Regions from separate parts of the Micromonospora sp. WMMD558 genome, predicted to be linked through region 2. Evidence: riboswitches for the same ligand, from Rfam matches in the RefSeq annotation. Region 2 holds a riboswitch; each other region holds the start of a gene.
What was found. Region 2 has a riboswitch for cobalamin ahead of ACN26Y_RS18830 (ribonucleoside-diphosphate reductase subunit alpha). Riboswitches for the same ligand answer to the same signal wherever they lie in the genome.
Positions count from the first base shown of each region.

Region 1: it holds a riboswitch for cobalamin, as region 2 does, so the genes downstream of both, cobN (cobaltochelatase subunit CobN) here and ACN26Y_RS18830 (ribonucleoside-diphosphate reductase subunit alpha) in region 2, are expected to answer to the same signal.
Region 3: it holds a riboswitch for cobalamin, as region 2 does, so the genes downstream of both, ACN26Y_RS19365 (CbtB domain-containing protein) here and ACN26Y_RS18830 (ribonucleoside-diphosphate reductase subunit alpha) in region 2, are expected to answer to the same signal.
Region 4: it holds a riboswitch for cobalamin, as region 2 does, so the genes downstream of both, ACN26Y_RS27635 (ABC transporter substrate-binding protein) here and ACN26Y_RS18830 (ribonucleoside-diphosphate reductase subunit alpha) in region 2, are expected to answer to the same signal.

Region 1 covers NZ_CP186061.1:4,305,757-4,312,899, forward strand. The annotation lists gene ACN26Y_RS20530 (alpha/beta hydrolase) at 1-436, opposite strand, end outside; gene ACN26Y_RS20535 (MFS transporter) at 609-1,826, shown strand; gene ACN26Y_RS20540 (hypothetical protein) at 1,919-2,632, opposite strand; gene ACN26Y_RS20545 (hypothetical protein) at 2,741-3,082, shown strand; gene ACN26Y_RS20550 (MBL fold metallo-hydrolase) at 3,110-3,847, opposite strand; cobalamin riboswitch at 3,938-4,067, shown strand; partial or broken gene cobN (cobaltochelatase subunit CobN) at 4,423-7,143, shown strand, end outside.
Region 2 covers NZ_CP186061.1:3,923,695-3,930,837, forward strand. The annotation lists gene ACN26Y_RS18820 (LysR family transcriptional regulator) at 1-19, shown strand, start outside; gene ACN26Y_RS18825 (ribonucleotide-diphosphate reductase subunit beta) at 71-1,066, opposite strand; gene ACN26Y_RS18830 (ribonucleoside-diphosphate reductase subunit alpha) at 1,102-3,495, opposite strand; cobalamin riboswitch at 3,616-3,834, opposite strand; gene ACN26Y_RS18835 (OsmC family protein) at 3,952-4,395, shown strand; gene ACN26Y_RS18840 (cellulase family glycosylhydrolase) at 4,662-6,050, shown strand; gene ACN26Y_RS18845 (hypothetical protein) at 6,148-6,696, opposite strand; gene ACN26Y_RS18850 (NADP-dependent oxidoreductase) at 7,034-7,143, shown strand, end outside.
Region 3 covers NZ_CP186061.1:4,053,119-4,060,261, reverse strand. The annotation lists gene ACN26Y_RS19390 (IucA/IucC family protein) at 1-291, shown strand, start outside; gene ACN26Y_RS19385 (IucA/IucC family protein) at 288-1,886, shown strand; gene ACN26Y_RS19380 (alanine racemase) at 1,883-3,028, shown strand; gene ACN26Y_RS19375 ((2Fe-2S)-binding protein) at 3,055-3,813, opposite strand; gene ACN26Y_RS19370 (CbtA family protein) at 3,880-4,629, opposite strand; gene ACN26Y_RS19365 (CbtB domain-containing protein) at 4,647-4,865, opposite strand; cobalamin riboswitch at 4,898-5,057, opposite strand; gene ACN26Y_RS19360 (YqjF family protein) at 5,161-5,898, opposite strand; gene ACN26Y_RS19355 (bile acid:sodium symporter family protein) at 5,988-6,884, opposite strand; gene ACN26Y_RS19350 (DUF899 domain-containing protein) at 7,038-7,143, opposite strand, start outside.
Region 4 covers NZ_CP186061.1:5,828,199-5,835,341, reverse strand. The annotation lists gene ACN26Y_RS27650 (short-chain fatty acyl-CoA regulator family protein) at 1-81, shown strand, start outside; gene metE (5-methyltetrahydropteroyltriglutamate--homocysteine S-methyltransferase) at 140-2,389, opposite strand; cobalamin riboswitch at 2,506-2,718, opposite strand; gene ACN26Y_RS27640 (hypothetical protein) at 2,814-3,110, shown strand; cobalamin riboswitch at 3,245-3,427, shown strand; gene ACN26Y_RS27635 (ABC transporter substrate-binding protein) at 3,457-4,464, shown strand; gene ACN26Y_RS27630 (iron chelate uptake ABC transporter family permease subunit) at 4,470-5,570, shown strand; gene ACN26Y_RS27625 (ABC transporter ATP-binding protein) at 5,570-6,337, shown strand; gene ACN26Y_RS27620 ((2Fe-2S) ferredoxin domain-containing protein) at 6,334-7,047, shown strand; gene ACN26Y_RS27615 (hypothetical protein) at 7,068-7,143, shown strand, end outside.

The sequences.
Region 1 (7,143 bases), 380 kb from region 2:
GGGAGAGGGCGTACGAGGCGCCGTCGGAGAACCCGCCGAACGCCACCCGGTCGACGGGGTGGCCGGCGAACACGCTGGTGAGCAGCGTGTCGATGCGGCGGACGTCGACGCCGAAGCCCTCCACGATCAGGTCCCAGCTGCTGGCGGCGGCCTGCGGGGCGACCAGCAGGAGGCGGTGCGTGTCGGCGACCGGGAGCAGCAGGTCGAGGCCCTGCCGGGTCGAGCCGCCGGCCCCGTGCAGCAGCAGGACCAGGCGGTACGGCCGGCCGTCCGCCGGCTCCGGGGCGTACACCATGGCGAGGGGGTCGCCCGCGGCGTCGGTCAACGGAACCAGCCCGGTGGCGGCCCGCACCGACGGTGGACCGGGACGCGCGGTGAGCCGGCCGTGCCGGGGGCTCTCCTCCGGCACCCGGTGCGGCGTCGCGGGTTCGGCCACGGGCTTCCGTCCCTCGTCCTCGGGTGGTGTGGCCGGTTACCCGGCTGGCCGCCGGTAAACCCGGTGGCCGTCGTCCCGCAGGATGGTAAGGGGCGCCACGGCCGATGGTGATGACGGTGCGGGCTGTGAGAGGGTTCCCGGAGAACGCTCCCACAGGAGAGGATCATCGCTCGTGAGTAGCGTCACCGCCCCGGCCGGCCCGACCGTCACCCCCCGCCAGGTGCGGGCCGCCCGCACCGGTGTCGCGGTGGTCTTCGCCCTCAACGGCCTCGCCGTCGCCTCCTGGTTCGCCCGGGTGCCGGCGGTCCGTGAGGGGCTCGACCTGACCGCCGGTCGCCTCGGGCTGCTGCTGCTCGCCATGTCGGCGGGGGCGATCCTGGCGATGCCCACGTCCGGTCTGGTCGCCCAGCGCCTCGGCACCGCCCGGACGGTGGTGCTGGCGACCCTGCTCGTCGCGCTCGGCCTGGCGGTCGCCGGCGTCAGCGCCGGGACGGTCGGCTCGCTGGGCGGCGTGGCGATCGGCCTGTTCGCCCTCGGCTACGGCTCCGGCACCTGCGACGTGGCGATGAACATCGAGGGCGCGGCGGTCGAGCGGCGACTCGCCCGCACGATCATGCCCCGGTTCCACGCCGCGTGGAGCCTCGGCTCGGTGGCCGGGGCCGGGCTCGGCGCCGGAGCCGCCCGGCTCGGCGTTCCCGTGTCCGTCCACCTCGCCCTGACGGCGGTGGTGGTGCTGGCCGGCACGGTGCTCGGGGCCCGGGCCTTCCTGCCGGCCGCCGAGACGGCGCCGGCCGCCGACACCACCTCGCCGGCGACGCGCCGCCGCGCGCTGCTCGCCGCCTGGCGCGAGCCCCGGACCCTGCTCATCGGACTGTTCGTGCTGGTCATGGCGTTCGCCGAGGGCAGCGCCAACGACTGGGTCGCGGTCGCCTTCGTCGACGGGTACGACCTCAGCGAGGCGGCCGGCGCCGCCGTGTTCGGGGTGTTCGTCGTGGGCATGACGCTCGGCCGTACCCTCGGCACCCTCGCCCTCGACCGGTGGGGCCGGGTACGCGTGCTGACCGCGACGATCCTGCTCGCCGTGCTCGGCGCGGGCATCGCGGTGCTCGGCGGCTCCGGGCCGGTGGCCGTCGTGGGCGTGGCGCTCTGGGGGCTCGGCGCGTCGCTCGGCTTCCCGGTGGGGATGAGCGCGGCGGCCGACGAGGAGGACCGCGCCCCCGCCCGGGTGAGCGTGGTCGCCGTGATCGGCTACACCGCCTTCCTCGCCGGCCCGCCGCTGCTGGGCCTGCTCGGCGACCGGGTCGGTACGCTGCGCGCCCTGCTCGTCGTGCCGATCCTGCTGCTGCCGACCCTCGCGCTGGTGCCGGTGACCCGCCGACCCGCCGACTGACGGCCGACGAGCCCGGTCCGGCCGCGGAGACCGACGTCCGTCGCGGTGAGCGCCGGGCCCGGTCGTGCGGCCGGACCCGGCCCGGGCCGGCGTCAGTCGCGCAGCCAGACCCGCAGTGGGCCCGCCGGGCGGAAGCCGACCGATCGCGCGACGGCCAGGTCGTCGCCCGACTCGTAGCCGACCAGTGCGGCGCTGCCCGGCAGGCCCGCCCAGACCTCCTCCGGCGGGACGGCGCGGGCGAAGACGTTGGAGACGCCCACCGCCCGTCCACCGTGGTGCAGGACCGCGCCGCCGGCGACCACGCCCGCGTCGACGCGGGCCAGGACGGTGACCCGCGGGTCACCGAGCAGGGCGGGGCGGAACAGCGGCCCGCCGCCGTGCGCCTCCGCCCACCCGGCCAATCCCCCGGGTGTGGTGACCCGGGTCAGCGGCGAGCCCGGCCGTGCCGCGGGAACCCGCGGAGCGGAGGCGGCGCCGGCCGTCGGCGCGGCGGGCGGGCGGTGGACGGCGGCGGCCGGTCGGTGGATCCAGTGCGCGTCGAACAGGACCCGGAAGCCGAACCGGGCGAGGTCGAGATCGGCGAAGCTGTCCTTGACCGACGCGCCCGGGCCGGCGTCGATGCGGCCGAGCAGCGTCGCGGCGTCGACCCCGGGGCGGAGGGTGACCGCGTCCGGGTACCAGGTCGGCGAGCGGCGCGGCACCGACCAGGCGTCCGCGTCGGTCACCCCGGTCAGGCCGTGGGTGCGGCACACCAGGTCGCACCAGGCGGCGTTGTCCCGTGCCGCGTCCATGGTCGCTTCGCGCATCCGCGCGAGCCTAGCCCAGGCCCTAGCCCAGGGGGCTCACACCGGGCTCGCAGGAGACTGCCAGAAAACCGTGCTGAACTGGAGGTTCGCCGAGGGAGGGAGCCGCACATGGGCTGGTTCAGCCGGCGGTCGCGTACCCGGGGGTCCGAGGGACCGGCGACGAAGCTCGACCGGGAGGCCACCCGCGAGGATCTGGCGGCGCTGGAGGCGTTCGTGGCCAGCCGGACCGGGGTGGAGTTCTACCTGGAACCGGAGACGACCGCGACGAACACGACGGTGGTGGCGATCGCCCACGACGGTGAGTGGATCCGTCGCCGGACCGGGTCGCCCCGGGTGGCGGCGGCCCTCGCGAACCGGCTCGCCCTGCCGTTGTACGAGGCCGCGAAGACCGGGTACCCGGAGCGCATGCGGGCCTGGAACCGGGCCCACCCGGAGCGCCGTGCCCGCTAGGGCCTGTCCTGCCGGCCCCGCCGGCGCTCACCCCGCGACGGCGGCGCGCGCTTCGTCGAGGGTCATCGTCGGGCTGTGGCTGGAGACGTACCAGCCGACGTCGTCGGTGAGCAGGCGGCGGACCAGGGCCAGGTCCGGCCCGTCGTCGGGCGAGCGCAGGTGCAGCGGCGGCGGGTACCAGCTGTCGCCGAGGAGCAGCACGCCCGAGGCCGGGTCGACCACCACGGTCGAGTCGGGGGCGTGGTGGCCGCCGACGTGCCGGACCAGGACGCCGGTGGGCAGGTCCAGCCCGTCGGTGAACGTCCGCGTGGGCGGCCGGACCGCGAAGTCGTCCCAGCAGTCCACGGCGAGCGCCCGGGCCCGGAAGCTCGGCCCGAGCCGCGGGTTGGCGCGGACCTGCTCCCGCAGGTAGCGGGTGCTCCACGGGCGGGCCGCCTCGGCGCGCAGCAGGTCGGCGCCGGTGACGTGGCCGACGATCTCCACGCCGGGCCAGGCGCAGGCGCCCCACACGTGGTCCCAGTGGTGGTGGGTGTAGACCAGCCAGCGTGGCTCCGGGAGCCCGGCGGCCCGCAGCGCCACCTGGATCTCGGCGGCGTGCGCCGGGCTCTGGCCCGCGTCGACCAGCACGCTGCCGCGCTCGTCCGCGACCAGTGCGACGGAGGGCCGGACCCAGGCCGGATCCGGGTCGAAAGGGGTCGCCCACACCCGACCGGCGACGTGATGGAACTCGATGGCGGGGCTCGCCGCCCCGTCGGTGTCCGCCATCACACCGATCCTAGCTGGACCGTCGGGCACGTGTGGGCCGCGTTGACCGGCCGTCGGAGGTGTGGCAGCATTCGCGGCCGGACGGCAGTGAAGGAAGCCGGTGCGATTCCGGCGCGGTCCCGCCACTGTCACCGGGGAGCGATCCCCCCTCGCGAGTCACGGCCGCGCGTGCGCGGTTGGAAGGCCGGGGGTGAGCGTCGATCCGGGAGCCAGGATACTTCGGCCGTCGGTGCACCCCAGGGCGTGGACACCCGAGGAGGACCCGATGACGCGCAGCGTCCCCGCCATCGACGACGATCGTCGTATCCGTTCCGCGCGTGCCGACGCGCCCGCCGCCGCCCCGCCCGGACGCCCAGCCGCTCCGCACGCGTCGCCCCGACCGGCCCGGCCGGTCGCTTCGCCCTGACCGGCCGGGCCGGTCGGCGCCGACCACGCGCCTGACGAGCCCGCTCGCCGCCGGCCCCGGCGCACCGTCGCGCCGCGCGCCGGCCCACCGCATCCGCTGACCGAGCAGCCATCCCTCGCCCCCAGCCCGACCGGCCTCACCCCGGGGGGCGGGCGTCACTCTCCGGAGCCCCCTCGTGCCCATCCTGCTGCTGTCCACCGCCGACACCGACCTGCTCGCCGCCCGCGCGAGCGGCGCCGACTACCGCCTGGCCAACCCGGCCCGGGTCGCGGCCGACGCCGTACCGGCGCTGGTCGACGGCGCCGACCTGGCCGTCGTACGCCTGCTCGGCGGCCGGGCGGCGTGGCCGGACGGCCTGGCCGCGGTGCTCGCCTCCGGCGTGCCGACGGTCGTGCTGGGCGGCGAGAGCGTGCCGGACGCGGACCTGATGGCGGTCTCCACGGTGCCGTCCGGAGTGGCCACCGAGGCCCTGTCCTACCTGGTGGAAGGCGGTCCGGAGAACCTGGCGCAGCTGGCCCGGTTCCTGTCCGACACGGTGCTGCTCACCGGCGAGGGCTTCGCCCCGCCCGCGCCCACACCGGCGTACGGGATCCACGGCGACCGGCCGGCCCACCCGGACCGGCCGACCATCGGGATCGTCTTCTACCGGGCGCACGCCCTGGCCGGCAACACCGCGTTCGTCGACACCCTCGCCGACGCCGTCGAGGCGGCCGGCGGCAACGCCCTGCCGATCTTCTGCGGCTCGCTGCGCGGGCTGACCGCCGGCGCCGGACCGCTGGGACTGTTCGCCCGCTGCGACGCGCTGCTGGTCACGGTCCTCGCCGCCGGTGGCGCGGTCGCCGCCGACGCCTCCGGCGGCGGCGACGAGGACGCCTGGGACGTGGGCGCGCTCGCCGCCCTCGACGTACCGGTGATCCAGGCGCTCTGCCTCACCAGCACCCGCGCGCAGTGGGCCGGCAGCGACGCCGGACTGTCCCCGCTGGACGCGGCCATGCAGGTGGCCATCCCCGAGTTCGACGGGCGGATCGTCACCGTGCCGTTCTCGTTCAAACGGATCGACGCCGACGGGCTGTCGGTGTACGAGCCGGACCCGGAGCGGGCCGCCCGGGTCGCCGGCATCGCCGTGCGGCACGCCCGGCTGCGGCACGTGCCGAACGCCGACAAGCGGCTCGCGGTGGTGCTCAGCTCGTACCCGACGAAGCACTCGCGGGTCGGCAACGCCGTCGGCCTGGACACCCCGGCCAGCGCGGTGCGGTTGCTCACCGCCCTCGCCGACGCCGGATACCACCTGGGCGACGCGCCGGTCCCCGACGACGGGGACACGCTCATCCACGCCCTCATCGCCGCGGGCGGCCACGACGTGGAGTGGCTCACCCCGGAGCAGCTCGCCGCCGCGTCGGCGCGGGTGCCGGGGGAGACGTACCGGCGCTGGTTCGCGGAGGTGCCGGCGGAGCTGCGGGAGGCGATGCGGGAGCACTGGGGTGAGCCGCCCGGTGAGCTGTACACCGACGGCGGCGACATCGTGCTCGCCGGGCTGCGCTTCGGCAACGTGGCGCTGCTGATCCAGCCGCCCCGCGGCTTCGGCGAGAACCCGGTCGCCATCTACCACGACCCGGACCTGCCGCCGAGCCACCACTACCTGGCCGCGTACCGCTGGCTGTCGGCGCCGGTCGCGGACGGCGGCTTCGGCGCCGACGCCGTGGTGCACCTGGGCAAGCACGGCACCCTGGAATGGCTGCCCGGCAAGGGCCTCGGGCTGGCCGCCGACTGCGCCCCGGACGCCGTGCTCGGCGACCTGCCCCTGGTCTACCCGTTCATCGTCAACGACCCCGGGGAGGGTACGCAGGCCAAGCGCCGCGCCCACGCCGTCGTCGTCGACCACCTGGTGCCGCCGATGGCCCGCGCCGAGACGTACGGGGACCTCGCGAAGCTGGAACAGCTCCTCGACGAGTACGCGACCGTGCAGGCCCTCGACCCGGCCAAGGTGCCGGTGGTGCAGGGGCAGATCTGGGACCTGGTGCGGGCCGCCGAGCTGCACCACGACCTGCACCAGGCCGACATGCCGGCCGCCGACGACTTCGACGACTTCGTGCTGCACCTCGACGGGTACCTGTGCGAGGTCAAGGACGTGCAGATCCGCGACGGCCTGCACGTGCTGGCCGCCGCGCCGACCGGCGAGGCGCGGGTCAACCTGGTGCTCGCCGTGCTGCGCGCCCCGCAGGTCTGGGGCGGCGCCCGCGCCCTGCCCGGCCTGCGCCAGGCGCTCGCCGCCGGTTACGGCCTGGACGAGCAGGCGCTGCTCGCGTCGCCGGGCGAGCGGGTGGCGCTGCCCGCGGCGCTCACCGAGGCGGTCGACGGGCCGGCCGTCACCGCCGCCGACGCCGTCGACCTCGTCGAAGGCCTGGCCCGCCGGCTCGTGGTCGGCATGGAGACGCTCGGCTGGGACGCCGGCAAGGCCGATGCCGTCGTCGAGGAGGTCACCGGCCGGCCGGTCCCGGACGCCGCCGCCGTGCTGCGTTTCGCCGCCACCGAACTGGTGCCCCGGCTGGACCGCACCACCGACGAGATCGACCGGGTGCTGGGCGCGCTCGGAGGTGGCTTCGTACCGCCCGGCCCGTCCGGCTCGCCCACCCGCGGCCTGGTCAACGTGCTGCCCACCGGGCGCAACTTCTACTCCGTCGACCCGAAGGCCATCCCAAGCCGCAACGCCTGGGACGTGGGTGTGGCCCTGGCCGACTCGCTGCTCGCCCGGCACCTCGCCGACACCGGCGCGTACCCGCGGTCGGTCGGCCTCACCGTGTGGGGCACCAGCGCGATGCGCACGCAGGGCGACGACATCGCCGAGGTGCTGGCGCTGCTCGGCTGCCGGCCGCTGTGGGACGACCGGTCC
Region 2 (7,143 bases):
TCAGCTACCGTCGAGGTGAGCACGGCCTCAGTCAGGTTCGCGGTGCAGCCGTTCACCCCCCGGCCGTTGCTCAGAAGTCGTCGTCGAAGGTGACGCTTCCGGTGACGCCCACCTGGTACGCCGACACGCGCCGCTCGAAGAAGTTCGACAGTTCCTGTACGTCCTGCAGTTCCATGAACGCGAAGGGGTTCGTCGAGCCGTAGAGCGGTGCAATGCCGAGCTGGGCGAGCCGGCGGTCGGCGACGTGCTGCAGGTACAGCCGCATGTCGCCCAGGGAGAGCCCGGAGACGCCCTGTTCGAGCAGGTCCTCGGCGAACTGGACCTCGCACTCGACCGCCTCGGCCAGCATCTCCCGGACCCGCTGGACCAACTCGTCGTCGAACAAGTCCGGCTCCTCACGCCGTACGGTGTCCACCACGTCGAAGGCGAACGCCATGTGCATCGACTCGTCGCGGAACACCCAGTTGGTGCCGGAGGCGAGGCCGTTGAGCAGGCCCCGGGAGCGCAGGTAGTAGACGTACGCGAACGCGCCGTAGAAGAATAGGCCCTCGATGCACGCGGCGAAGCAGATCAGGTTGAGCAGGAACGCCCTGCGGTCCTCGCGGCTCTTCAGCTCGCGGAGCTCGAAGACGGAGTCGATCCAGCGGAAGCAGAACTCGGCCTTGCGTCGGATGGACGGGATGTTCTCGATCGCGGCGAACGCCGCGAAGCGTTCCTTCTCGTCGGGGACGTACGTGTCGAGCAGGTTCAGGTAGAACTGGACGTGCACGGCTTCCTCGAACAGCTGCCGGGACAGGTAGAGCCGGCCCTCGGGGGAGTTGACGTGCTGGTAGAGGTTGAGCACGAGATTGTTGGCGACGATCGTGTCGCCGGTGGCGAAGAACGCGACCAGGCGGGACACCAGGTGCTGCTCGGCGGGGGAGAGCCGGGCCAGATCGGCGAGGTCGGAGTGCAGGTCGACCTCCTCGACGGTCCAGGTGTTCCTGATCGCGTCCTTGAACCGGTCGAAGAAGTGCGGGTAGCGCATCGGGCGCAGGGTCAGATCCATGCCGGGGTCGAGCAGCATGTGCCGGGTGTCGGTACGGGGTTCGGACGTCGTGGTCACTGGCAGGCCTCGCAGCTCTCGGGGTTCTCCAGGGAGCAGGCCAGCGCCTCGGCGTCGGCGGCGACGACCGGAGGCGCGACCGCCGTGGGCGCGACGGCGACGGTGGCCTGCTGGATCCGCGTCGCGGGACGCGAACGCAGGTAGTAGGTGGTCTTCAGCCCGGACTTCCAGGCGTACAGGTACATCGACGACAGCTTGCCGATGGTCGGCGCCCCCATGAACAGGTTCAGCGACTGCGACTGGTCGACGTACGGTGCGCGGGCGGCGGCGAGGTCGATGAGTGCCCGCTGGGGGAGTTCCCAGGCGGTGCGGAACAGTTTCCGCACGTCGGTGGGCAGATCGGTGATCCCCTGCACCGATCCCTCGGCGCGCTTGATCTGGTCGCGGATCTCCGGCGTCCACCGTCCCCGCGCCTTCAGCTCGCGGACCAGGTACGTGTTGACCTGGAGGAACTCACCGGACATGGTCTCGCGTTTGAACAGGTTGGACACCTGCGGCTCGATGCACTCGTAGCAGCCGGCGATCGAGGCGATCGTGGCGGTCGGCGCGATCGCGACCAGCAGCGAGTTGCGCAGGCCGTGCGCGGCGATCGCCGAACGCAGCGCCGCCCACCGCTCGGTCTGGGCGGGTTCGACACCCCACAGGTCAGGGTGCAGCTCACCGCGGGCGGCGCGGGTCTCGGCGTACGCGGGATGCGGGCCGAACCGCTCCGCCAGGCCGGCCGACGTCTCCAGGGCGGTCAGGAAGATCTCCTCCTGCACCCGGGTGGACAGCTCCTTCGCCTCGGCCGAGTCGAACGGCAGGCGCAGGGTGAACAACGCGTCCTGCAGGCCCATCAGGCCGAGCCCGACTGGCCGCCAGCGCGGGTTCGATGCCGCGGCCTGGTCGGCCGGGTAGTAGTTGATGTCGATCACCCGGTCGAGGAAGACCACCGCGGTGCGTACGGTCGAGCGCAGCTTCTCCCAGTCGACCCCGTCCCCGGTGACGTGCGCGCCGAGGTTGACCGAGCCGAGGTTGCACACCGCGGTCTCGGTGTCGCTGTTCACCTCGAGGATCTCGGTGCACAGGTTGGACAGGTGGATGGTGTTGCCCGGTACGCCGGTCTGGTTGGACAGCCGGTTCGACGGGTCCTTGAACGTCATCCACCCGTTGCCGGTCTGCGCCAGCGTCCGCATCATCCGCCCGTACAGGTCTCGGGCCTTGACCGTCCGGACCGCCTTCTTCTCGGCGATCCGGTAGGCGGCGTCGAACTCCTCGCCATACAGGTCGGGCAGCTCCGGCGCGTCGGAGGGGTCGATCAGCGACCAGTCGCCGTCCGCCTCCACCCGGCGCATAAACTCGTCCGGGATCCAGTTGGCGAGGTTCAGGTTGTGCGTACGCCGGGACTCCTCCCCGGTGTTGTCCCGCAGCTCCAGGAACTCCTCGATGTCCGGGTGCCACGGCTCCAGGTAGACGCAGGCCGCCCCCTTGCGACGGCCGCCCTGGTTGACCGCCGCGACGCCGGCGTCGAGGGTCTTGAGGAACGGCACGATGCCGTTCGACCTGCCGTTCGTGCCGCGGATCAGCGCGCCCCGGCCGCGTACCCGCGACCAGGCGATGCCGATGCCGCCGGAGAACTTCGACAGCTTCGCCACCTGGTGGTACCGCTCGTAGATCGAGTCCAGCTCGTCCCGTGGCGAGTCGACCAGGAAGCAGGACGACATCTGCGTGTGCCGGGTGCCCGAGTTGAACAACGTGGGTGAACTCGGCAGGTACGCCAGCGACGACATCAGCCGGTAGAAGCGGATCGCCTCGCCCGGCGTCCCGGACAGCCCGCAGGCCACCCGTAGCAGCCAGTACTGCGGCGTCTCCACCACCAGCCGCGACTCGGGGTGGCGCAACAGGTAGCGGTCGGCGACGGTGCGCAGCCCGAAATACTCGAACCGCAGGTCACCGACAGGGTCCACGGCGTCGTCGAGCTTGCGGGCGTTGCGGGCCACGAACGCGGCGGTGTCGTCACCGATCAGGCCCAGCCCGTGGGCGTACCGGATGGACTGGCTGAAGCTCGCCACACCCTGCCCGCGGACCTCCTTGTCCACGTACGCGGCCAGCAACCGCGCCGCCAGTTTCGAGTACTGCGGCTCCTCGCCGATCAGTTCCGCCGCCGTCTGGATCGACAACTTGTCCAGCTCCGCGGTCGTCGCCCCGTCGTAGAGACCACTGATCGTCTTCGTGGCGACCCGCATCGGGTCCACCTCGTCCAGGTCGGCCACCCACCGCTCGACCGCCTTGACGATCTTGTTGACGTCCACCGGCTCGGCGTCGCCGTTGCGTTTGCGGACCTGCATCACCTGCCGGCGCGGCTCCGGTGCGCCCGCGCCGGACGCGAGCCTCTCCTGTACGACCGTCATGACCTCTCCTCGCGCTGTCTCCGATGGCCCTCGGACGCGGGAGAACGCCAGCGGACCCGACGGACGGCAGGCCCGGCTGCTGGCGTCGGTCGTCCCGCGCGACCTCCGACCGCCGCGCGCACAGGCGCACGGCGCGCTGGCAGGTCTTCGGACTCGCGGGCCTGACCGGGGTCGCCGGTCGCCTACTGGCCGTCGCTTCCCAGGCCCGATCAGGCCCAGTGCTCGATGACGGCGGTCGTTCCCACTCACCGCTGCGGGGCAGTCCCGGACTCGCACCGGGTTCCCTCTTGCCTCGACCGCCCCTGCGGGAACGGCCGAACCAGCTGCGGGGAACACCATATATGCCGACACCGTCGAGCAAGCAACACTAGATGTCGCGTCGGCGTGTCAGCTTCGTCTCACCCGATCATCCACCTCTCCCGGCGGCCACCGGCCCGGTTGGGTAGCGTCCCGGTCATGAGTGAGGACACCTTCCGCTCCGTCGAGATCGAGCGCACCAGCGTCGGGCAGTACGTCGCGCGGAACGTCCGCGGCGGATCGCTGCCGATGGGCGCGGGTGAGGACGCCAGCTTCACACCGGTGGAGCTGCTTCTGGCGGCCATCGGCGGTTGCACCGCGATCGACGTGGACCACATCACCAGCCGCCGCGCCGAGCCGACCCGGTTCACCGTCAAGGTCAGCGGCGACAAGGTCCGGGACGAGACCGGAGGGAACCGGATGCGGAACCTCACGGTCGAGTTCACCGTGGAATTCCCGATGGACGAAGACGGCGACAAGGCGCGTGCGGCGCTGCCCCGGTCGCTGCAGCAGTCGCACGACCGGCTCTGCACCGTCTCCCGTACCGTCGAACTCGGCACCCCCGTGTCGACCGTCGACGCTTCCGGCCGAGCCGGGAACTGACGCTACGGCCGCCCGGGATATCGCGGCTCGTCGTTGCTCCCCGGGACGCCGGCCGGTGACACGGTGGGGGAGCGGCTCTCCGCGTTCCTTACCGCAGTTGCGCGTGGCCCTGCTGGCGCTCGCCCGCCATCACGGACCGCCGGTGGGCCTCGACCGCCCGTTGCCAGAACATTTAAGTATGTTTATAGTTCGATTGCGATGCGCCGCGGCGCCGTCCCGATGCCGGCCGCGCGAGCCGTTCGGGCGACGTCTCCACCGGAGGACCTGTGAAGCTGAACGTCAGGAATCTCGTCCTGGCGGGCGTCGTCGCGGTCATGGCGGCGGTCCCCGTGGCCGTCGGCGCCACCGCGGCCGCGGCGGCCACGCCGACCGCGACCTTCGTCAAGACCTCCGACTGGGGATCTGGTTGGGAGGGCCGGTACACCATCACCAACCGGGGCGGCAGCACCCTCGACTCCTGGCGCGTCGAGTTCGACCTGCCGGCGGGTACCAGCGTGGGCTCGTACTGGGACGCGTTGATGACCCGGGACGGGCAGCACTACAGCTTCACCAACCGGTCCTGGAACGGCACGCTCACTCCCGGCACTTCGGTGACGTTCGGCCTTCTCGGCAACGGGTCCGGCAGCCCCACCGGTTGCCGGCTCAACGGCCAGCCGTGTGACGCGACCCCACCGCCGACGACGAGCCCACCCCCGCCTCCACCGACCACCGCGCCTCCCGCCAGCACGCCGGTGGCGGCGAACGGACAGCTCCAGGTCTGCGGACGGCAACTGTGCAACCGGAACGGCAAGCCGATCCAACTGCGGGGGATGAGCACGCACGGCCTCCAGTGGTACGCCAACTGCGTCACTCCCGCCTCCCTCGACGTCCTCGCGCAGGAGTGGCGGGCGGACGTCCTGCGGATCTCGATGTACGTCCAGGAGGGCGGCTACGAGACCGATCCGCGCCGCTTCACCGACCTGGTCCATCACTACATCGAGCTGGCCACCGCCCGCGGCCTCTACGCGATCGTCGACTGGCACATGCTCACCCCCGGGGATCCGAACCACAACCTGTCCCGGGCCCGTACCTTCTTCGCCGAGATCGCCGACCGCCACCGCGACAAGACGAACGTCCTCTACGAGATCGCCAACGAGCCGAACGGCGTCAGCTGGAGCGCCGTCAAGAGCTACGCCGACCAGGTCGTCCCCGTCATCCGCCAGCGGGATCCGGAGGCCGTGGTGCTCGTCGGAACCCCCGACTGGTCGTCGCTCGGTGTCTCCGGGACCGGTGGTGGCGTCGACACCATTGCCGCCAACCCGGTGGCCGCGACCAACATCATGTACGTCTTCCACTTCTACGCCGCCTCGCACGGCGACCGGTACTACGACACGTTGGCGCGCGCGGCGGACCGGCTCCCGATCTTCGTGACCGAGTTCGGCAGCCAGGAGGCCTCCGGCGACGGTCCGAACAACTTCACGATGACCCAGCGCTACCTCGACCTGCTGGCGAGCAGGAAGATCAGTTGGGTGAGCTGGAACTACTCCGACGACTTCCGCTCCGGCGCGGTCTTCACCGGCGGCACGTGCGGCAGCGGGCAGTTCAGCGGTACGGGCCGGCTCAAGCCGGCCGGCGGTTGGGTGCGCGAGCGGATGCGCACGCCGGACGACTTCTGACCGTCCCGGCGCCCTCGGTCGTCGACCGCTCGGCCGCGCGGGTGTCACGGCTGGAGTGACGCGATGGTCTCCACGAGAACGTCCGGCGCCTCCCAGTTCAGCATGTGTCCGGCGTCACGGTCACCAGCCGCGCTCCGGGCACCCCGGCGGCGAGCCGGTGCGAGTGGCTCGGGGGCGTCGATCGGTCCGCCGAGCCCACCACGACGACGGTCGGTACGGTGATCTCGTCCAGCCGGGGATAGTGGTCCTCCCGGCTGAAGGCCCGCACGATCGGGATGAGCGGCTGGTGGTTCTGCCGGACGAAGACCTCGCGGAACACGGAGATCATGGCCGGTGACGGCCGGGTGCCGCACTGCGCGGCTCCGAACAGCACACCTCCGGTACGGGTGCGCGCGATCCGCTGCAGGACACCGGTCTCCAGCAGCGGGATCTGCAGCCGGTTCTGCGGCGCCCGGTCGAGGATGCGGCCCGCCCAGGTGGCGAAGAGCACCAGGCCGCGCAGGCGCCCGGCCAGCTCGGGATGCCAGTCGTGCAGTGGTCCGTCGGAGATGCCCATCAGCTCCAGGCAGCGCTCGCCGCTCTGCGCCAGCCGGGGGTCGCGAAGCAGGTGATGCATCTCGGCGTGGCGCAGCACGATGAGTCCCATCGGCGTCGTGGCACACACCAGCTGGCCTGACGTGCCGCGGCGACCGCGGCCACCGTAGCCACCCACCCCCGGCAGGCGACACCCCTTGTAATCAACATTTCACGATGTGTCACGCGGCGGAGCGTGGGCGCTCCACCGGGGGTGAGAGGCGGATCTCACCCGTGGGCGGCGGCCCGGACTCGGGTGGTGCTTGCTTCCGTTGCGGCGTGAACGTAGCTTGACTACAAACCGACCGGTCGGTACGCCCAGCCGTGATGGCCGTGTCGAGCTGCGGCCCGAGCCTGTCGCCGTGCACGTTCAGCCATCCGTCAGCCGCGAGAATCGAGGGACCGCCGAGATGAAGCGCATCAACCGTCAACTGCTCCTGGCTGCGCGTCCCGTCGGGCTGCCCCGGCCGACCGACTGGAAGCTGACCGAGGTGCCGGTCGGGGAGCCGGGCGAGGGTGA
Region 3 (7,143 bases), 130 kb from region 2:
ATCACCCTGCACCTGGCCGCGGCGGCACCCCTGCTCGCCCTCGCCGCGCGCGGGCTGCCCGTACCGTCGCCGGCCGCCGCGCTGGCACCGAGGCTGGCGGCGGCCCGCGACCGCTGGGGCGACGGGCCGGCGGCACGGTTCTTCACCGAGCGGGTGTTACGCGCCGCCCGACTTCCGGTCAAGGCGATGCTCACCGCCGGCACCCTGTTACCGAAGCAGCGGCTCGGCTGCGCCGACGTCAACAAGTACTACCGGCGTACCGGCCCGAACTACCTGCGGGAGACGCCATGACGGACACGGTGTCGCGACCTGGGCAGTGCCTCGACACCGACCGGCGCGCCGACCTGGCCGCCGCCCACGCCGTCCTCGGCTGCCTGGTACGCGAGATCGCCCTGCCCGACGGCGACGTGACCGTGGGCGGGGGCGCGGTGGTGCTGCGGCTACGGAACTCCGACGCGACGCTGCGCTGCGCCACCGCCCGGGTGTCACCGCTCGGCGCGCACCGCTACGCCGGCCCGGTGCAGCTGCGGCTCGGCGGCGACCGGTGGACGGACGTGGACGCGGGCCGGCTGGCCGGGCTGGTCGCCGCGGAACTCACCGCCCGCACCGGCCGGACGAACGACGAGTTCGTCCGGCAGGTGCGGGCCAGCCGGGACGCGGTGACCCGGCTGCTGGCCGATCGGCCGGACCGGGATCCCACCCCCACCGGGGAGCCCGCCGTCGACGCGTACGTGGAATCCGAACAGTCGCTGCTCTTCGGCCACCCGTACCATCCCGCCCCCAAGTGGCGCAGCGGCGACCCGGACAGCTGGCGGGCGTACGCGCCGGAGCTTCGCTCCGCGTTCCGGCTGCACTGGCTCGCGGTGCCGGACGACCTGGTCGCGGGCGCCGGGCCGTTCGATGCGCTGCTGGCGGGCCTCGACCCCCCGCGCCCGCCGGCCGGGCACCGGGTGCTGCCCGTACATCCCTGGCAGCTGGCGCTGGTTCCGCCGGCACATCCCCGGGTCCGCCGGCTGGGCCCGGCCGGCGTCCCGGTACGCCCGACGGCGAGCGTCCGCACCCTCTACGCCCCCGAGGCCGACCTGTTCGTCAAGGCCAGCCTGCACGTGCGGATCACCAACTGCCTGCGCAAGAACGCGCGGTACGAGCTCACCGGAGCGGTCGCCCTGACCGAGCTGCTGTCCCGCCTGCCCATGCCGCCCGGGGTCGCGCTGCTCGCCGAGCCCGCCTATCGCACGGTCGACGCTCCGGACGCCGACGAGGCGTACGGCACGATCCTGCGCACCGGCCTGCGCCCCCACCTGGAGCCGGGGGACACCCCGTTGCTGGCGGCGGCGCTGGCCGCCACGCCGCTCCCGGTGGCGGACCCGGTGACCTGGTGGCGGGCGTACGTCGGGCTGCTGGTGCCGGCGGTGCTGCGCAGCTGGCTCCGGCACGGCGTCGTGCACGAGGCGCACCTGCAGAACGTGGTCGCGGTGCTCGACGCCGAACGCCGCCCGGTGCGGATGCTGCTGCGCGACCTGGAGGGGGTCAAGCTGGACACGAGCCGGTGGGCCGGCTGGCCCGCCGGCGTCCCGTCGCAGGCCGCGTATGGGCCCCGGGACGCCCGCCGCCGCGTCGTCTACTGCCTGTTCGTCAACCACCTGGCCGGGATCTGCGGCGCGCTCGCCGACGCGCGGCCGGGCATCGAGCCGCTGCTGTGGCGGGAGGTCGGTGCGGTGGTCGAGGCGGTGGCCGCCGACCTCGGCGATCCTCCCGAACTGCGTGCGCTGCTGCGCGGCGAGCCACTGGTGGCCAAGGCGAACCTCCTGGTCCGGTGGCGGCGCGACGCCGACCGCGCCGCGCCGTTCGTGCCGGTGCCGAACCCGTTCGGTGGACCGCGGTGACCCGGCCGGTGTACGTGCACGACCTCGACGGGCTGGCCGCGCACGTCCGGTCCGTCCGGGCCGCCCTGCCGCGCCGGGTCGAGCTGCTGTACGCCGTCAAGGCGAACCCGGACCCGGGTGTGCTGCGGACCCTCGCTCCGGTCGTCGACGGGTTCGAGACGGCCAGCCGCGGCGAGCTGCGGCGGATGGCCGAGGTGCTGCCCGGACTGGTGCCGGCCGCGTACGCCGGGCCCGGCAAGACCGACGAGGACCTCGCCGCCGCCCTGGCCGCCGGGGTGGACCGCGTCCACGTCGAGTCGCCGGCCGAGCTGCGCCGCCTCGGCGCGCTGGCCGCCGCGGCGGGCACGTCCGCCCGGGTGCTGCTCCGGGTGAACCTCCCGGTGGCCGCCCCCGGGGCGAGCCTGGTCATGGGCGGCGGGCCCAGCCCGTTCGGGATGGACCCGGCCGACGCGGTGGAGTGCGTCCGCCGTCCGCCCACCGGCGTCGAGGTGCGGGGCGTCCACGCCCACCTGGCCAGCGGGCTGGACGCCGCGCTCGCCGGGGCGGTCGCCGCCGCCGTGGTCCGCTGGTCGGTCGCCGAGGTGGGGGCCGCGGAGGTCGACGTGGGCGGCGGCATGGCCGTCGACTACGCCGACCCGGCGGCACGGTTCGACTGGGTGGGCTACAGCCGGGCGCTGGCGGACGTCCTCGACGCACACCCGCGGCTGCGGCTGCGCGTCGAGCCGGGGCGGTCGGTGACCGCCTACTGCGGGGCGTACCTCGCCGAGGTGGTCGACGTGAAGCGCTCGCACGGCGAGTGGTTCGTGGTGGTGGAGGGCGGCACGCACCACCTGCGCACGCCCGCGGCGAAGGGGCATCCGCAACCGTTCACGGTGCACCGTCGGCGGGACGCCGACGGTGCCCGCACCGACGGCGGGCCGGTCACCGTGGTCGGGCAGCTCTGCACCCCCAGGGACGTCCTGTCCCGGTCGACCACGGCGGGGCCGATCGGTGTGGGGGACGTGCTGGTCTTCGCCATGGCCGGGGCGTACGCCTGGAACATCAGCCACCGGGACTTCCTGCTGCACGAGCCGCCGGAGTTCCGGACCGGCGACCCGCACCGGGTGGCCGCCGAGTGGGCCGCCCGACCGTCCCGGTCCTGACCGGGCCGCCGGTGAGCCTCAGCGGCTCACGCCGGCGGCTTCGCCGGCCCGGCCAGTACCGACCGCCAGTGCCGCCACCGCTGAGCCGGGGACGTCAACACGCAGTCACCGCACGTTCCGCCGCCCGGAATGCGGTAGTAGAGGCAGCAGTTTCGCCGCACCAGGAACCACCGGACCCGGTTCGGATCCGGCCGGACCAGGGTGCCGGTGCCGGCAAGCGGCGGCAGCTCCAGCGCCCCCGCCAGGACCGCGCCGGCCCGCTCGGCGTGCGCCGGCGCGGCATCGGCGAGCACCCCGGCAGCGCCCGCCAGGGCGGAGGCGACGTTGCCCCACAGGACCTGCGGTGACAGTCGGAACCGGGCTCGGAATGCGTCCAGCAGCAGCCGCACCGGGCCCTGCGCCGCGGTCTCGACCAGCGCCGCCGAGACCGAACGATCGTCCAGGTCACCGGTGGGCAGCACGTCGAGCGGGCCGTGCGCGAGCGGCCAGGGCCCGGCTGTGGGTGGACGCCACCAGAGGTCTTCCGAGCCCGCGAGCGGCAGGGCACCACCCACGACAGCCGCCCCGAGCGGCGGGGACACCAGCCGCGCCGCCAGGCCCAGGAAGGTGACCGACGCGACGACGCGCACCGGTACGGCGTCCGCCGGCAGATCGCACCGCGTACGCAGCGTGGTGGCCGCCGCGTCCACCCGCTCGGCGAGGACGTCGCCGTCGAGCAGCTCGGTCAGTGGCCGCCAGCCCGCCCGGTCGGACCACGGGGACCAGGCGAAGAAGGGGCCCAGCACGGAGGCCGCCGCCAGCGCCTGCCGGGCGTCGCGTGGTTCGGACGGCGGTCGCGGCGGCGCTGCCACCTACCGGCCGGCGGCCACGGGCACCGGCTGCCGCGACAGGCGTGCGCCCCGCTCGGCCATCAGGCCGAAGACCAGACCGAGCGTCGTCCACACGACGAGTTGGGTGCCCAGCGACGCCAGCCGGAAGTTCCAGAGCAGGATCGGCGAGAAGCCTTCCGGGACCTCCTCGATCGAGGGCAGCAGCGCCAGCGCGAGCCCGACGACCAGGACGAACGCGCCGGCTCCGACGAGGCCCGCGTTCCAGGTGCCGAGCCGGGCGACCTGCGCTCGGCCGAGGTATCCGCCGAGCGCCACCCCGGCGAGCGCGATCACCATCATCAGGAAGAACAGCGAGGTGCGTCGACCGATGGTGTCGGGGTCGCCGGTCGCCGGCGGGTTGGCCGGGTACTTGAGCCACGGCACCAGCGCGACCACCACGAACCCGGTGAGCGCGACCAGCACCGCGGTCGCCCGCGGGCCGAACCGACCGATCCGCCCGTAGGCGGCGGCGAACACCATCGCGAAGATCCCGCCGAGGGCGACGGCGTAGATGAGCGACGCGGTGAGCAGGCCGACGGTGCTCTGCACCGTCCGGCTGATGCCCTCCGGCTCGCCGGCCACGGCCGGCTCCGGTGCGGCGTTGGCCTCCTCGAATGCGATCGCCTGGTCGATCGGACCTTCACCGACGAAGTAGGCGAACACGAATGCCAGGAGTCCGGCGGCGAGGCCGGCGAGCATGCCGCGGACGAGCAGGGCGCGGGGTGACAGCATGGTTTCGGACCCGCCCGTCAGTGGCAGGGGAAGCCGAGCAGGTGACGGCCGTCGTGCACGAACTCGTGCACGTTCGCACCGCTGACCACCTGGAAGACACCCTGCTCGGTGCCGACGAAGTAGAGCAGCACGAGGGCCAGCACCGTGCCGAAGAGCAGCCACGGCTGCAGCTCACGCCACGGAATGGCGACGGGCGGGGTGACCGGGCGGGGCAGGGCGGAAGACGGGCTGGACACGGGCAACCTCCTCGGGATCACGCGTCCCACAACGGGTTCCAGTGACGGTGGCGGGTCTGACTTCCGCGTCACCCCTTGCCTACCGGGTGGACGCGGTCACAGTGGCGCGACCGTGCCGGAATTGCACCGGCTTCCGCACACATCGTCGCCCCGGACGCTACGGTCGGCGACGCCACAATGTCAACTGTGGCCTCGCCGACCGCCGAGGGCCCGACCCCACTCCCCCGCCGAGCTGGCCGCTCTCCTCGCCCACGCGGAGCCGACGGCCGGCGCCGACCCGGCGGGGCCGTGACGGTCAGCTCCGCAGGCCGACCGGTGGGCCGAACCGGACCGGGACACCCGGCGAGTAGAGCACGCTGACCGGATGCGCCGTCGGCGGCGGAAGCCCGGCGGCGGTGACCAGCTCGTCGTCCAGATGCAGCAGCTCGGCCCGGTGCAACGGCCAGCGGGGGTGCCAGTTCGGCAGGTGCAGGGTGCGGCCCCACGCCCGGGTGTGCAGACCCCACCGGGCGGTGACGAAGTGCTCCAGCGGGGTCGGGTCGACGACCCGCTCGCCCACCCGGACCGCCATCCGGCTCGTCGTGCCGGCCGGACCGGGCCAGCGGCGCCGGAGCCGGTACGTGAGACGGTCACCATCGCGGTCCAGGCGCATCGCCGACCAGAGGTACGGCAGCCGCAGTGTCGCCCGGGCGACCAGCACCGGAACCAACCGGGACGCGTCGAGCGAGCGGAACACCACGGCACGCCGGCCGGTGTCGTCGACCGAGTACAGCCGCACGTTGGTCTCCCAGAAGGTGCCGAAGTACGGCACCCCCGGCCCTCGGCCCAGGCCCAGCCCCACCATGCGGAAGCCGATCAGACCGACGTAGGTCGAACCGTCCATCATGTCCGGTCGGGTGCCGGGCGGCAGCAGGGGCGCCACCAGATCCGGTGCGACCGCCCAGTGCAGGAAGGTGAGATCGTCCCAGCGCTGCCGCAGGATCGCTCGCGGAAACGCCTGCTCGGGCGCGCAGTCGACCGGCTCGATGTGCACACGTCCATCCTGCCCTGGGTGGGCGCCGCCGGGACGTACCGTGCCGGCCGGCTCCACCGCGAGGCGGCGGGACCGGTTGCCGGCTGCGGTCACGCCGCCGTGGTTCGTTGCCGGTGGGTGGCGTCGGCGTGGGGACGGCGGGCGGCGACGAATCCGAAGACGGCGGCGGTGAAGAACATCACGGTGCCGTAGATGGCCGGCGGCATGGCGATGTCGTTGTTGCCGAGCAGGGCCGGGCTCAGCGCGATCGTGATGGCCAGGGTCGCGTTGTGGATGCCGATCTCGAACGAGGACGCGACGGCTTCCCGGTGCCCGACGCCGGACAGGCGCGGCGCCGCGTACCCGATGGCCAGGCTGACCAGGTTGAACAGCAGGGCGACGAGGCCGACGGCGCCGACGGCGGCGGCGAGCTCGTCCTTGATGCCGATCACCGCGCCGGTGAGCACCACGACGAGGACCACGATGGAGAGAATCTTCACGGGGCGCTGCATGCGCGCGGCGAAGTCGGGACGGTGCCGGCGGACGGCCATCCCGATCGAGATCGGGATGAGGACCAGCGCGAACACCTGGAAGACCTTGTCGAACTGGAGGCCGATCGAGCTGTCCGAGCCGATGAACGCGGCCACGGACAGGTTGACGATCAGGGGCAGGGTGAACAGCGCGAGCACCGAGTTGACGGCGGTCAGGGTGACGTTGAGCGCGACGTTGCCCTTGAACAGGTGACTGTAGAGGCTGGCCGTGCTGCCGCCGGGCGAGGCGGCGAGCAGCATCATCCCGACCGCCAGCTCCGCGCGCAGGCCGGCGGCGACCACCAGGCCCAGGCAGATGACCGGCAGGACCAGCATCTGGCAGACCAGGGAGACGAGGACGGCCCGGGGGTAGGTCACGACGCGACGGAAGTCGTCCACGGTGAGGGTGAGCCCGAGACCGAGCATGACGATGCCCAGGGCGACGGGGAACAGCACGATCGACAAGCCGGTACTCATGGCGGTGGCCTCCTGATCGCGGTAGGCGAACGACCCCCGGATCGTCACACCGGGGCGGCGCGACCGTCATCTCGTGATGTGCGCACTCCGCGACGCCCGCCCGGGCCGGCGGCCCCGGCCCGGCCGGTTGGCCGGGCCGGGGCCGGCGTGCCGTCAGTGGCAGTGCCCGGCGTTCGCGGTGACCCCCTCGTACCGGTCGTGGTGGGGGAACTCGTTGACGTACCGCTGCCGGCCCAGCGGCGTCAGGTCCAGGTAGTGG
Region 4 (7,143 bases), 1.9 Mb from region 2:
CGGGCCGCCGCGCCGATCAGCCGCCGGCTCGACCTGGACGAGAACCGGAGCACCTTCGTCCCGTACCCGCTGAAGGACTGAACCGAGACCGGTCGCGGGCGGGCCGGGCGGGACGCGTCGTCCCGCCCGGCCCGGCGGGTCAGGTGCCGCGAAGCTCGGCGGCGGCGGTGACCAGGTGTTCCAGGGATTCCTCGACCTCGGGGTAGCCGCGGGTCTTGAGTCCGCAGTCCGGGTTCACCCACAGCCGCTCGGCTGGTACCACCGCCACGGCCCGGCGTAGCGCGTCGACGACCTCGGCACGTGGCGGCACCCGGGGCGAGTGGATGTCCCAGACGCCGGGCCCGACGCCGCGGCGGTAGCCGATCGCGGCGAGGTCGTCGAGGACCTCCATCCTCGAGCGTGACGCCTCGATGCTGGTGACGTCGGCGTCGAGGGCGTCGATGGCGGTGATGACCTCGCCGAACTCGGAGTAGCACAGGTGGGTGTGGATCTGGGTGTCGTCGGCGACGCCGGAGGTGGCCAGGCGGAACGCGCCGACCGCCCAGTCCAGGTACGCCTTCTGGTCGGATCCGCGCAGGGGCAGCGTCTCGCGCAGCGCCGGCTCGTCGACCTGGATCACCCGGATGCCGGCCGCCTCGAGGTCGCGGCATTCGTCGCGCAGGGCGAGTGCCACCTGGTCGGCGGTGTCGGCGAGCGGCTGGTCGGTGCGGACGAACGACCAGGCCAGAATCGTCACCGGGCCGGTGAGCATGCCCTTGACCGGCCGGTCGGTCAGCGACTGCGCGTAGGTCGACCAGCTGACTGTCATCGATGCCCTGCGGGCCACGTCGCCGTAGATGATGGGCGGACGGACGCAGCGGGAGCCGTAGGACTGCACCCAACCGTGCTCGGTGGCGGCGAACCCGTCCAGCTGCTCGCCGAAGTACTGGACCATGTCGTTGCGTTCCGGCTCGCCGTGCACGAGCACGTCCAGGCCCAGCCGCTCCTGGAACCGGATGACGTGCTCCACCTCGGCGCGCATCCGCTCGGTGTAGGCGGCGTCGTCGAGGCGGCCGGCGCGGTGCTCGGCGCGAGCCTTGCGCAGCTCGCCGGTCTGCGGGAACGAGCCGATGGTCGTGGTCGGCAGGGGCGGCAGGCTCAGCCGGGCCTGCTGCGCCGCCGCACGCTCCGGGTAGGCGCCACGCTGCCGGTCCGTGGAACGCAGCGCGGCGAGCCGGCCGCGTACGGCTTCGTTGCGCCACGTCGCCGGAGTGGGCGGTAGCCGCTCGGGCAGGGACGTGGTGCCGTTGCGCAGGGCACGACTCAGCAGGACGACCTCGTCGACCTTCTGCCGGGCGAAGGCCAGCCGCTGGCGTAGCGCCGGGTCGAGCGCGGTCTCGGCGGACAGGTCCACCGGCACGTGCAGGAGCGAGCACGACGAGGACACCGCAACGTGGTCGGCGAGCCCGGTGACGACGGCGCCGAAGGCGACCGCCGCGCGCAGATCCGTACGCCAGATGTTGCGGCCGTCGACGAGACCGGCGACGATCGTCTTGCCGTGCAGCGGACCCGCACCGGCGAGCCGCTGCAGGTTGCCGGGCCCGGCGACCAGGTCCAGACCGACCGCTTCGACAGGTGTGTCGAGCAGGGCCGGCAGGGCGTCCCCCAGATCACCGAAGTAGGTGGCGACGAAGATCGCCGGCCGTTGTTCCACCGCGCACAGCCGGGTGTAGGCCTCCCGCAGCGCCTCGATCTTGGCGGCGCTCCGGTCGGCGACGTAGCCGGGTTCGTCCAGCTGCACCCACTGCACACCGGCGGCGGCGAGGGAACGCAGAAGATCGGCGTACACGTCGACCAGATCGGTCAACCGGTCGAACGGTTCGCCGCCCGGCTCGGTCGGCTTGGCCAGCAGGAGGAAGGTGGCCGGCCCGACCAGCACCGGGCGGGTCAGGACACCCAGGTCGCGCGCCTCCCGGTACTCGTTCAACGCCTTGGCGGGATTCGCGGCGAAGACCGTCTCGGGGCCGACCTCCGGGACCAGGTAGTGGTAGTTCGTGTCGAACCACTTGGTGAGCTCCAGCGCTGGCTCGGTGTCGGCGCCGCGGGCCATGGCGAAGTAGGTGTCCAGGTCGGACAGGCCGAGCCGGGCGAACCGGTGCGGGATCGCCCCGACGGCGACGGCGGTGTCGAGCAGGTGGTCGTAGTAGGAGAACGTGTTGGACGGGATCGCGTCCAGGCGCGCGTCACGCAGCGTACGCCAAACCTCCACCCGCAGTGCGGCAGCGGTCTTCGCCAAATCCTCGGCGTCGATTCTGCCCGCCCAGTAGGCCTCGACGGCCTTCTTCAGCTCACGGTTGCCGCCAATACGCGGGTAACCGAGCACGGTGCTCTGACCGAATGCGGTACTCATGGGATCCTTCCCTCGAAGTGCCCGAGGCCGTGCGGGAGGGCAGGGAGGGAAGGGGTACGGCGACGTACCGGCTTCCGCCCCGGCCGTCCCGAGAGACCGTCGGCGGCACACGCCGGGTGGCGTGCGCGGTGCGGGCAGGTCTTCGGACTCGCGGGCGTGACCGGTACGGTCGCCTACTGGCCGTCGCTTCCCAGACCTCGCGGTCCAGTGCTTGATGACGGCGGTCGTTCCCACTCACCGCTGCGGGGCAGTCCCGGGCTCGCACCGGGTTCCCTCTTACGACGCCGTGCGCATTGTGGACACGGCGAACCAGCACCGTTGTCTATCGTATGGGGCGATGAGCGATTGTGGCCGGCGCGTCCGTCCTGCGGGACGGCGCGCCGTCGCGGCAGCGGGATGTCCGCGCGCGACGAGAAGGTGACGGATGGGCCAGAAGATCGACAGGGTCGCGGTGGTGGTGGACGGCGCCGACTGGGTGGCGGTACGGCCGGAGGACTTCGACCGCTTGGACGCCTCCCGCCGCCAGGTCGGCGCCCGCGCCGCCCGGGCGACCCGGCTGGAGCACGAGTTGCGGGAGGCGCGGGCCCGTCTGGCGCGGATCGAGGAGATCCTCGCCGACGCGAGCCCGGCCGACTGCGTCTGTGAGCGTCTCACCGCAGTGCTGGCCGACGATCCGGCCGCCCACCGCCGACCACTGGTCAGAAGCCGTCGTCGACGGTGACGCCTACCGCCCGTGGCCTTCCTGCCGACGCACGACGCACGGGATGAGGCCCTGATCGGCCTGCGTCCGCGGGACGTCTCCACCCGACGATCGGAGATGGCGTTCGTCACCGTGACGAGGCGACGGCCGACAGGCTAGGGTGACGCTGCCGTGGTGTTCGGGAAGCCGGTGCGATGCCGGCGCGGCCCTCGCCACTGTGATCGGGAAGTCCGCGGCCCTCGTCGCTTGCGAGGTCACTGGGCGCCACGCGCCTGGGAAGGCCGGCCACGGACGTACCTCCCGTCAGCCAGGAGACCGGCCACGGCACAGCGATGACCCGTCCACGAGGTGCTGGAAGGCGGTCCCGATGCGCGTGCGCGCGATGCGGCCCACCCTGTCCCGGCGCGTTGCCGCGCCACTGTCCATCCTGCTCGTCCTGCTCGGCGGTTGCGCCACGGACGACACGCCCACGGCCGGGGCGTCGGCCGCGCCGGTCACGGTGACCAACTGCGGCACCCCGGTCGCCGTCGCCGCGCCGCCGAAGCGGGCGGTCACCCTCAACCAGCCCGCCACCGAGATCATGCTGGCGCTCGGTCTGGGCGACCGGTTGGCGGGCACGGCGTACCTGGACGACGCGATCCTGCCCGAGCACGCCGCCACGTACGCCTCGATTCCGGTGCTGTCGGAGAAGTACCCGTCGAAGGAGGCGCTGCTCGACGCGGAGCCGGACTTCGTCTACGCCTCGTTCCACAGTGCCTTCGGAGACGAGGGCGTCGGCGACCGCGCCGCGCTCGCGGGACTCGGCATCGGTACCTACCTGTCCCCGGCGGGCTGTCCGAAGCAGCACCGACCGGCCACGCTGACCGTCGACGACGTCTTCGCCGAGATCCGGGACGTCGCCGCCGTCTTCGGCGTGCCGGAGCGGGCCGAGAAGCTCATCGCCGACCAACGGGCCCGGATCACCGCGGCCGCCGCCCGGCTCGACGGCGCGGGCCAGGTGTCCGTGCTGTGGTGGGACGCCGGCACGGACGCGCCGAGCGTGGGTGCCTGCTGCGGCAGCCCCAACATGATCATGTCAGCGGCGGGGGTGCGCAACACCTTCGGTGACCTCGCCGGAAGCTGGGCCGACACCAGCTGGGAGACGGCCATCGAGCGGAACCCCGATGTGATCGTGCTGGTCGACGCGAGCTGGGACGCCGCCGCCGCGAAGAAGGCGTTCCTGACCCAGCACCCCACGCTGAAGAACCTGCCCGCGGTGGCCGGACAGCGGTTCGTCGTCATCCCGTTCTCGTCGACCTCGGCCGGCGTGCGCGTGGTGCAGGGGATCGAGACGCTCGCCGAGGGAGTGGTACAGCTTCCCGGAGCGGACCGCTGAGCCCCATGGCGGCGCGCACCGCCGAGACCGGCCACCCCGTCGGAACCGGCCGGGATGCCGGGCCGGCAGCAGCCGCCGCTGCCGTCCGGTACCGGTTCGGCACCGGGACGCTGCTGGTCCTGCTGCTCGCGGGCCTGGTGGGGTCGATCGGTGCCGCCGTCACCGTCGGGCCGGCCGACATCTCGGTGTCGACGGTGTGGGCGGTGGTGGCCGACCGCCTGGGTATCGTCGACGCCGACGTCCCGCTGCTGCGCGAGCACATCGTCTGGCGGCTACGCCTACCGCGGGTGCTCGGCGCCGCCGCGGTCGGGGCAGGACTGGCCGCGGCCGGCGCGGTGATGCAGACCGTCACCCGCAATCCCCTGGCTGATCCGTACCTGCTCGGGGTCTCCTCCGGGGCGTCCCTCGGCGCGGTGGCGGTCCTCGTCGTCGGCCTCGGCGGCGGGGTCGCCGCCCTCACCGGGGGCGCGTTCGCCGGTGCGCTCGCGGCGTTCGCCGTCGTGGTCGCGGTGTCCGGCCGGCGGGCCGCGCTCGCCCCGACCAGGGTGGTGCTGGCCGGGGTGGCCGTCGCACAGCTCTGCGCGGCCGCCACCTCGTTCGTGGTCACGTGGGTCGCCGACCCGCACGCCACCCAGAGCCTCACGTTCTGGCTCTCCGGCTCGCTGGCCCGCGTCGACTGGACCGCCGTGGCGTGGGCCGTACCGGTCCTGGCCGTCGTGCTCGTCCTGCTGGCGGCCCACGCCCGCGCGCTCAACGCCTTCGCCTTCGGCGAGGACGCCGCGGCGACCCTCGGCGTCGCGGTCACCCGGGTGCGCTGGCTGCTGCTCGTCGCCACCGCGCTGCTGACCGCGGCGCTGGTCGCCGTCAGCGGCGCGGTCGGCTTCGTCGGGTTGATCCTGCCGCACGCCGTGCGGTTCCTCACCGGCGCCGACCACCGGCGGCTCCTGCCGGCCGTCGTCCTCGCCGGCGCGATCTTCCTGGTCTGGGTGGACACCGCCGCGCGGACCCTGTTCGAACCCCGGGAACTGCCGGTGGGCGTGCTGACCGCGCTGCTCGGCGTACCCGCCTTCGTGGTGCTCCTGCGCGGACGGGAGGTACGCGGCTGATGCTCAGCGTCACCGGCGTCTCCTGGGCGGTCGTCGCCCGACGGATCCTCCACGACGTCACCTGCGCGGTTCCGGCGGGCAGCCTCGTCGGGCTGCTCGGCCCCAACGGCTGCGGCAAGACGACCCTGCTGCGCGTCGCCGCCCGCCTCGCCACACCCCACGCCGGGCAGGTGACGATCGACGGCGACGACGTCGCCACCCTGCCCCGGACCACCCTCGCTCGCCGGGCCGCGCTGCTCGCCCAGCACGCCGACACCGACCTCGACCTGACCGTCATCGAGGTCGTGCTGCTGGGCCGTACCCCGCACCGCCGCTCCCGGTGGTCCGACAGCGCCGCCGACCGCGCCGCCGCCGCCGACGCGCTGGCCCGCGTCGACCTCGACGGGTACGCCGACCGCCGGTGGCACACCCTCTCCGGTGGGGAACGGCAGCGGGCGCAGCTGGCTCGCGCCCTGGCCCAACAACCACGCCTGCTGCTGCTCGACGAACCTACGAACCACCTCGACATCGGCCACCAACTGCACCTGCTGCACCTCGTCCGTCGCGCCGGCATCACCACCCTCGCCGCGCTGCACGACCTCAACCTCGCCGCCATGTTCTGCGACACCGTGGTCGTCCTGGCCGCCGGGCGGGTCGTCGCCGCCGGTCCGCCCGCCGAGGTCCTCACCCCGCACCTGCTCGCCGACGTGTACGGCGTCCACGCCGACGTCGCGCCGCACCCGACCACCGGGCGGCCCGTGATCACCTACCACCCGCCCGCGTCATGACCCGCCACGTCCTGCTGGTCGCCCGCGCCGTCACCCACACCGCGGGCCACGACACCGTGCACCGCCTCGCCGCCGACCTCCGCCCGGCGCTCGGCGCCCCCGTGTCGGCGTGCTTCCTCGACGGAGCCAGGCCGTCACTGCACGACGCGCTCGACGCCGCCGTCACCGATGGCGCCAGCGACATCGTCCTGGTGCCGACACACCTGCCGCCCGACCGATATCTCGACACGTGGATCCGCCGTGCCCACGCCCACTGGACGGCCGGGCACGATCAGCCGCCGCCGGTGTCGGTCACCGCGCCCCTGGCCCTGCAGCCCGCGCTGGTCACCGCGGTCGCCGAGGCGATCGCCGGCCCGCACCAGCCGCTGACGGGAACGCCCGGCCCCTTCCGCAGCGCCGCCTGGTCGACCGTGCCCCGGCACCGCCACCACGTCCTGGTCTGCCGCGGGCCCCGCTGCACCGCCTACGGCGCCAACGAGGTCGCCGACGCCCTCACCCGCCGACTCGACGCGTACGACCTGGGCGACGACGACGTGCTGGTCACCGCGACCGGCTGCCTCTTTCCCTGCGATCTCGGCCCTCTCGTCGTCGTGCACCCGGACGACATCTGGTACCCGCACGTCGATACGACACTTGCCCGCCGGATCGCCGACGACCATCTCCGAGCGGGGTGCCCGGTCGACGGAAGACCAGCGAGGAGCAGCGCGTGACGGAGGAGCAGGGCTGCTTGGTGACGGTGTGCCGGGACTGCTGCTGCGGCAACACCGGCAAGCTCCCTTCGGTCGACCACGACGCGCAGTTGCGGC